One region of the Holdemania massiliensis genome, then DNA from elsewhere that is predicted to be linked to it. Evidence: a T-box and tRNA genes for the amino acid it is inferred to sense, from the RefSeq annotation. Region 1 holds a T-box; the other holds one or more tRNA genes.
The links. The T-box of region 1 lies ahead of MCG46_RS09920 (valine--tRNA ligase). A T-box ahead of a tRNA ligase gene usually reads a tRNA of that ligase, here a tRNA-Val.
Positions count from the first base shown of each region.

Region 2: it encodes a tRNA-Val, which carries the amino acid that the T-box ahead of MCG46_RS09920 (valine--tRNA ligase) is inferred to sense. The anticodon was not compared.

Region 1 is NZ_JAKNTK010000001.1:2,164,984-2,169,411, forward strand. Features, by position in the region: gene MCG46_RS09920 (valine--tRNA ligase) at 1-2,585, opposite strand, end outside; T-box leader at 2,641-2,849, opposite strand; gene MCG46_RS09925 (DJ-1/PfpI family protein) at 2,968-3,642, opposite strand; gene MCG46_RS09930 (LysM peptidoglycan-binding domain-containing protein) at 3,818-4,428, opposite strand, start outside.
Region 2 is NZ_JAKNTK010000001.1:3,168,377-3,172,804, forward strand. Features, by position in the region: gene MCG46_RS14720 (helix-turn-helix transcriptional regulator) at 1-687, opposite strand, end outside; gene MCG46_RS14725 (FAD-dependent oxidoreductase) at 831-2,258, opposite strand; tRNA gene MCG46_RS14730 (tRNA-Val) at 2,553-2,628, opposite strand; gene MCG46_RS14735 (peptidoglycan bridge formation glycyltransferase FemA/FemB family protein) at 2,841-4,076, shown strand; gene MCG46_RS14740 (lipid II:glycine glycyltransferase FemX) at 4,076-4,428, shown strand, end outside.

The sequences.
Region 1 (4,428 bases):
GTCTCTACGATTGCCAGCTGCTGCTTATAGGTTTCCAGCTTTTTGCGTTCGGCTTCAACCTTTTCGGCCGGCGCCTTGGCAACAAAGCGTTCATTGGAAAGCATGCCTTCCGCACGCTTGATTTCGGCGTTCAGATGGTCCGCTTCCTTTTTCAGCTTGGCCTTTTCTTCTTCCAGATCAACGACGTCGCTCATCGGAATGCTCAGAGAACCACCCAGGATTGGACGAACAAGCATTTCTCCGTCCAGTTGAGCTTTCCAGCTGGCTTTGCACATCTTTTCATAGATGGAAGCGATCTGAGCATCGACGGCGGCCGGCTGATTCTGCGCGTTTTTGATCGTCATGGCCAGCGGTGCGGACGGCTTCAGATTGTAGTCAACCCGAACCTGACGAATTGTCTTAATAACTGAAATCAGCTGATCGACTTCATAATTATGACTCAAATCCAGACCTTCGATCGATGTCGGCCAAGCCGCCAGGCAGCAGGCTTTTTCCGTGTGCGGCAAGACGCTGTAAATTTCTTCGGTCACAAACGGCATGAACGGATGAAGCAGACGGATAATCGCCCGCAGGCAGACGATCAGCGTCGACTGCGTCGCACGCTTGACGGACGCATCCTCGCTGTTTAAACCGGCCTTGCTCAGTTCGATATACCAGCTGCAGAAATCATCCCAGATAAAACCGTACAGTTCGTTGCCGACCAATGCGAATTCATATTTATCCATGTTGGCCGTTACCGAAGCAACCGTTTCATTTAAACGATTGAGAATCCACGTATCCGTGATCGACAGATGGCTTAAATCAATCTGTTTCAACGTGAAATCTTCCGGCATGTTCATCATGACAAAGCGCGAAGCATTCCAGATTTTATTGATGAAGTTCCAGGAAGCTTCCAGCTTTTCTTCAATGTAGCGCATATCCTGACCCGGTGTGGAATTGGTCGTCAGGAAGAAGCGCAGGCTGTCGACGCCGTGCTTTTCAATGACGTCCATCGGATCGACGCCGTTGCCCAGCGACTTGGACATTTTCCGGCCTTGAGCATCACGGATCAGGCCATGGATCAAGACATCCTTGAATGGTCGGGAATGAGTGAAATACCGTGCCTGAAAGGCCATCCGGGCAACCCAGAAGAAAATGATATCATACCCTGTAACTAAGACGTCGTTAGGATAATAACGATCCAGATCCGGCGTGGCATCCGGCCAGCCCAACGTTGAGAACGGCCACAGCGCACTAGAGAACCAGGTATCCAGGACATCTTCATCCTGCGTCCAGTTTTCGATATCCTGCGGCGCTTCAATTCCAACGTAGATTTCTCTAGTTTCCTTATGGTACCAAGCTGGAATCCGGTGTCCCCACCACAGCTGACGTGAAATACACCAGTCTTCGATGTTCTCCAGCCACTGCGTGAACGTCTTTTCAAAGCGCGGCGGGTAGAAATTGATTTTCTCATCGGCATTCTGCTGATGCTGCAAAACATCTTCCGCCAGCGGCTTCATTCTGACAAACCACTGCTTAGAAAGCATCGGTTCAACGATGACGTCGGTCCGCTCCGAGTAGCCGACCTGATGGATATGCTTCTCAATCTCAATCAAATTGCCTTCCTGACGGATTTTCTCTGTCAGCTGCTTCCGGCATTCAAACCGATCCATCCCCTCAAATTCACCGCAGCGCTCATTCATCGTCGCATCCGGATTCATACAGATAATCCGCGGCAGATGGTGACGTTCCGCGATTGCAAAGTCATTCGGATCATGCGCTGGGGTACATTTCATCGCGCCCGTTCCAAATGCAATATCGATGTAATCATCGCCAATAATCGGCAGTGCTTCGCCGTTGGCCGGATTGACTGCATGCAGGCCGATCAAATGCTTAAATCGTTCATCTTCCGGATGAACAACGACACAGACATCCCCAAACATCGTTTCCGGACGGGTCGTTGCGACCTGGAAGCATTCGCCGGTTTCAACAACCTTGTAATTGAAGGTATACATCGCCCCTTCGGTTTCCTTATGAATGACCTCAATGTTGCTTAACGCTGTCTTGGCTGCCGGATCCCAGTTGATGATCCGCTCGCCTTGATAGATCAGCCCGGCATTGTAATAATCGACGAAAACCTTGGCTACGGCTTTGCTCAGACCTTCATCCAGCGTGAACCGCTCTCGGGTGTAATCCAATGACAAACCCATCTTCGCCCATTGCTGCCGAATATGACCGGCATATTCTTCCTTCCAGTCCCAGGCCCGCTCCAAAAACTTCTCCCGGCCGAGATCATAGCGGGAAACGCCTTCCTTTTTTAACCGCTCGTCAACTTTAGCCTGCGTCGCGATACCGGCATGGTCCATACCCGGAACCCACAGCATGTCCATTCCCTGCATCCGTTGATAACGGGCGATAATGTCCTGCAGCGTTGTATCCCAGGCATGACCTAAATGCAGCTTCCCGGTAACATTGGGCGGCGGGATAACGATACAGAAAGGATCCTTGCTTTGATCTCCGGCTGTAAAATAGCCTTCTTTGATCCAGTTGTCATAGCCCTGCTCAACATCCAAATGGTTATATTTCGGGGCCAGTTCCTTATTCATCAGTGCTTCCTCCTTATTTTAATTTTTTACACGCTGAACAAAAAAAGCGTCCTGCAACAAGGACGCTTTACGCGCGGTACCACCTTACTTCATCTTTTTCAAGATGCGCTTTCACCGGTAACGACGGCTTTCGGATTTTCCTACTTTGCTTTCAGAAAATCAACTTCCGGACGACTTTTCACCAAGCTTCTTCTGACTCCCTTTCACCTTCCGGGAGTTCGCTGATTTCCTAAAGCGGCTACTTCTTCCGTTCAACGTAGATGGTTTTATTATAGACATTGCGCAGGCGCTTGTCAATTCCAATTCCGCGGTTTTCAACACTGAAATGGATCAGGAACATCAAATTATTACGTTTTAACTAAGTTGCCTCTTAAAACCTGAATCACACCTTGTCAGGCTGTGAAAAGAACTGCGGGCATTCGCGCTTAAACATCGCCAAAGCTGTTTCCCAATAGTTTTTCTTCGCCTCAGATTCCATGGTAAAGGTCAGCTTATCCTTCGACCAGTTCTCCTCCAAGGGGCCAAACGTATTCTTTGGCAGATCAAAACCGAACCGCTGCATGACCAATAAAGCAAATTCGCGGAAAGCCCCGCCGAAAGCAGTGATGATGTGATCCTGTTCAACAATCGGCGCAAAACGGAAATTCGCTTTCTGCATAAATGGTAGATCCTCCAGCACTTCCTGATAGAACCCACCGCAGTAAGCCCGGTTTTCCAATAATCCCGCTGCCCCTAACAGCACCGGCGAAACCGAAATCGCAGCGATCAAAATGTCGGATCGATCTTTGAAGCGAGCTAAAAAGTCGAGCTGCCTGCGGTCTTTCAGGACTTCCGGAAATTCTGCGATTCCCGGCAGGATCAGACAATCAATTTCATCAAGATCCAATTCCTCATAACAGATATCCGGCAGCACTGTAAAGCCTTCCTCCGTTTTCACTGGATTGCGATCTGCGGCACAGACAGTCATCGGTTTGCCCAATCCTACCATCCATTCGGTCAGACAGCTGATCTCCTGCATACAGAACGCACGATAGATCATTACCGCGGCTTTCTTCATTTCCCATTTTCCCTTTCCTATTATTAATTTTAATGTAGCACATCCCCAACTGAATCACAAGTTTTCTCCGATTTCTGATTTTGATTCTGATTTAATTCCGTTGTATTGCAGCACAGCGGAATCCAAGAAAGAAGAAAAACCCCTGAGTTGGGGTTGTTGTCCTGATCAATTTTGCTTACAGCGGTAGCTGAACCAGCGTTTTTTCCTCTAATGGCTTATTCTGGTTCACAGCGATCAGCTGCTTTTCATTAACGCCGTAACGCTGAGCAATTGCCGCATAGGTATCGTTGGCCAGCGCCAGCATATAACGGCTGGTCACGATGACATTCTCGGCATCGTCAAAAAGGTCTTCAATCTCAGCCGCTTCTTCTGCCTGGGGTTCGGCTTCCTCAGCCTCTTCTTCAACCTCAGTGTTCTCTAGCATATCCGACACTTCTTCCGCTACGATTTTCTTTTCCTTCACCGCCGGCTTCGGCGCTGTCATCGCTGCGGAAGCAAGCTTTGCTTCCTGATCTGCGTGCTGAACTTCTGTTTGTGCAGGCTGAACCATGGATGCCGGTGCAATTTCCGCATCGGACTCCAAAATCGCCGCAGCCCGTTCTTCTTTCATCCCATAGACATTCAAATAGATCGTCACGATCATATCCCGATCTTCGATGCGGGCATCGTAGTGATGCAGACGGATGCGAAACTGTGAGGCATCCTGCAGCTTATCCATTGGTGCCAGAACATCCAGCGTGATTTCTTCATTCAGCGCATAAGCACCTTGTTCATCAGCGGCCTGCC
Region 2 (4,428 bases), 1.0 Mb from region 1:
CTTCACCTCTTTGCTGAAAAGCTCATGCACAGCCAGCTCCAGCTTTCGCATGTTCTTATCGAAGATCAACAATTCAATTTGTTCAAAAAGCTCCCGAATTCGTTTCCAGTCCCCTTTTCCTTCAGGAATATCCTGCTGCTGGACAACAACCGGGCGCATATCGAAATACGCCATTCGGCTCAGTTTCCGTACTGTTTCAAACGTGGCGGCCAGCGCTGAATAATCGCAAATCCATGGAGAAAGTACGGTAAAATTAGCCAACGAGGAACGTTGATAGCGTTCATCCTTCTGATACTCGGCTTCTAGGATTTCCATAATCCGTCCGGCAAAAGCCAGAATCTCCGCTTCGCTTTTACTGCCCTTTTTAATCAGAAAAGCAATCTGCTTGGAACCGTCATAATTGATGACGGCATGCATCATTTCAATCTCATCCTGCCTGGCCTGATTATGAATTTGGCGAATAAACGCTTCAAAAATCCGTACGAAATCCTTACGGTTCATGTTCAGCTCAGCCGTATAATATTTCTTGGGCAGCCCTGTCAAACAAAGATAAAAGTCATGGAAATCAAAGTTCAGTTCGGTTTCCACTTCATTCATCATCATCCGCAGCTGTTTTTCAGTCTGACCAAACAAGGCTTCATTGACGATCATCGTCCGGCAGAAAATTTCTTTGTTGTAGACTTCCATCCAGCATCCCTCCTGCTTCATCATAGCATATCTTCAGTCAGAATGAATCGTTTTGTAAAGCACGAAAGAAGCCAGCGCCCGCCGACTTCTTCGTTGTCTTTTTATGGTCCAGAATTTATCGTCCTCCAGCACACCATCAAGCCTTACTGATTGATTAAATGCTGAGCAAGCAGACGTCCAAAGGTGATGTCAATGTTGGTCGGTGCCCCGCCGAACAGACCATCATCGGCACATTCGCCAAGCGCATATAAGCCTTCGATCGGCTGGCCTTCGGTATTCATGACCTGCAGTGTATCATTCACCTGGATACCGCCCAGAGTGACCTGGATGCCCGGCTTTACTTTTACAGCATAGTACGGCGCCTGATCAATGCGTGTGTTCATATTGTTAGTACGGCCGAATTCTTCATCTTTACCCTGATCGAAATAACCACGGTATTTTTCTACGGTTGCCGTCAGATTCTCTGCCGGTACGCCCATCTGATCCGCTAACTCTTCCAGGGTTTGGCCTTCCAGGAAGAAACCGCGGTCCTTAAAATCAGCCAGTCGGGATGAAGTATCAACAGACTTCTGATCAAAAACGATATAGGTATAATCGCCTTCCTGTTCGATCATCCAGCGGGACAGCTGTGTGTAATCCGGATAATAATCATTGCAGAAGCGTTCCCCCTTCAAATTGACAAGAATTCCGCCTTCTGCCCGAGCAACGCTCAAACTGTAGCTGCTTCCGTTCTCATCCGTATAGACTGCCGGATTCATCCGCACCACATCCATATTTGTCAGATTGGCGCCGGCTGCCTTTGCCAGCTGATGACCGTCGCCGGTACTGCCGACAGCGGTGGTAAACGGAGTTCCCGCCCATTGAAAAGCATATTCCTTCACCAGATCCTGATTTGCGGCATAGCCTCCGGTAGCAAGGACAACGTGATCTGCATGAATGATCATTTCACCTTCCGGTCCCTTAGCCTTGACACCCACGGCTTTGCCCTGATCCATTAAAATTTCCGTAACCTGTGTTTCTGTCCGAAGATCAACACCGGCTTTTTCACATTCAGCGTTCAGAATCTTGACCAGCATGACGCCCAGCGAACTGCCGTCTGCGATGCCGATCTGATAGTTGGACATCGGACGTGTCAGATTGGCCCCACGCTCATTCAGCCAATCGATGCTGTCCTGACTGTTTTCCAGCAGGCGCTGTAATTGGTCGGCATTGAAATCCGGATTGGAAGCAACCTGTTTGGCAACATAATCTTCGATGCTCAGCCCCATTCCAGCTTCCTTCTGCATTTCTGTATCCACCGCGACGAAGTACGTGGCGGCCAACAGCGTCGCTCCTCCCGGCATTGCTTGCTTCTCCAACAGAATGACTTCCTGACCGTTATTTTGCAGTTCAATGGCCGTCATCATGCCGGCGCCCCCGGCCCCGACAACCACAGTCGTTGTTGTTTCTTCCTTTGTTTCTGCTTCCGGTTGTTGGGATGGGTCTGGTGATTGTGTCTGCGGATTCCCTGCACAGGCGGTCAAACCGAAGCCTAAAAGTAGGGATAATCCAAGGTTGTAAAGTTTTTTCATTTCATTTCCTCCCTGATACCTGCATTGTAGCATTGATAAACTTTACACAAGTTTTGAATTTTTGACTTTTCCCGTGAATTTTTGACTTTCCTTGTCTAATTTTTAATATGAAATGAGCGGCTGCAGTTTCATAAAGGACAACGGGATTTCTTTTGCAGACTGATGTCAGCCGTACAGGAGAGATATCCGAAGCCACAGCTGCTTTAAGACTTCATTCTGCGTTCACTGTGTTTTTGAATTGGATCAAAATAAACACAAAAAAACTGCCTTATCAGCAGTTTATCTTTATCATCATGGTGGACGCTAAGGGACTCGAACCCCTGACCCCTTCCACGTCAAGGAAGTGCTCTCCCAACTGAGCTAAGCGTCCGGTGCTTTAATATATTACCATTGATCCCTGAAAACTGCAACCCTTTTTTAGCTAAAAAAATCCAAAATCGAACATCCCGCAGCGGCCAATTTTCGGATGTTTTCTGGTTTCTAACCAACAGAATTTCATTCAAATTCCCGCTGGAATTCCAAAACGGGTAAAGAAAGTTAAGGTCGGGTATGCTATAATGAAATATCGGAGGCGAACGCATCATGAATCTGCAGTTTTGTGAGTCAATCACGGGAAAGCAGCTGGACGAATTCACCCGTTCCAGCAGCTGTAATAATATATATCAGACCGAAGGCTGGGCCCAGGTGAAAAAGGAATGGTCTGCCAAGTATGTCGGCATGCGCCAGGATGGTGAATTATGCGGTGCAGCGATGATTCTGTTCCGCAGTCTGCCGATGGGCATGAAATTAGCTTATATTCCCCGCGGCCCGATTATGGATTACACCAATTTCGAACAGATGGAATTTTTCTTATCGTCCATTCGGAAGTTTTGTGCAAAACAAGGAGCCGTAGAATGTAAATTTGATCCGTATCTAATCATTGGCAGCTATGAGCTGGATCAAAAAGAAGCCGCCTGGAACGCCCGCAGTCCGATTCCTCAGCAGCTGGCGAAAGCCAGAGCTCATTTTGCGGGCTATACAAAGCTGCTGAGCGAAACCGTACAGCCGCGCTTTCAGCTCTGTTTTCCCTATCAGGAAAATTGGGAGACTGCCTTTCCGAAAAAGACCCGCGAAAAAATCCACAACAGTTTTGCCAAGGGCATCCAGATTGAAGTCTGGGGCATAGAACATGTTCATGAATTAGCGGAAATGATCGAATACACGGAACGGCGCAAGAATATTCACCTGCGCAATGAAGACTATTTCCGTACGATCATGGAAAACTTTGGCGATCAGTCCTGTATTCTCGCGGCTCATCTTCACTGTGATCACGCGCTGGCCCTGGTGGATCAAAAGCAGCAGGGTCTTCGGGATCATCTTCATGAGCTGGATGAAAAGGCGAACAAGAAACGCAAGCAGCTGGAAAAACAGATTGCGGATCTGGATGAGGAAAAAGCCAAGCTGCGCCAACAGGCTGAAGAAGATGGTTCCGACATTCTGGTCAGCGCTCTGCTTTTAGTGCATGACGGCACAACCTGTGAGCTGTTATATTCCGGTTTAAATGAAAAATACCGCCGTTATCTGGCCGCCTACGCGCTGCGCTTCCGCGGCATTCAATGGGCCTTTGAGCAAGGCTGCACACGATTTAACTTCGGCGGCGTGGAAGGCACACTGGACGATGGGTTATTTATCTTTAAATCATCCTTTGTTCCGAAAATCGACGTCTATCTTGGTGAATTCAGTCTGGCCTGCAAGCCGCTACTGTATCCGATCTGGACAAAGTTATTGCCAAAGGTCAAGGAGTGGCGCCGGCAATGGTTAAGGAGGGAATCCCGTTGATGATCTGTAAACCTATCCCAGCTTCACAGCTGGACAGCTTTGTCCGTATTCATCCTTATGGACATTACATGAAGACCTCGATGTGGGCCAAGCTGCAGAAACAGGATCAGCCGCATTTTTACGGTTTCTATGATCAGGATGAACTGAAGGGAACAGCGATGATCCTGGAGCGGAAGCGGCTGGGGATTCATTACTTTTATGTTCCTTGGGGACCGTGTCTGGATTACAGCGATTCTGATCTGAGTGAACAGTGTCTGCGGGGCTTGATCCAACTGGCGGAAAATGCCAAAGTGGATTTTCTGCGGATCGATCCAAATGTACTCAGAATGGAACGGGATATCAAAGGCAATCC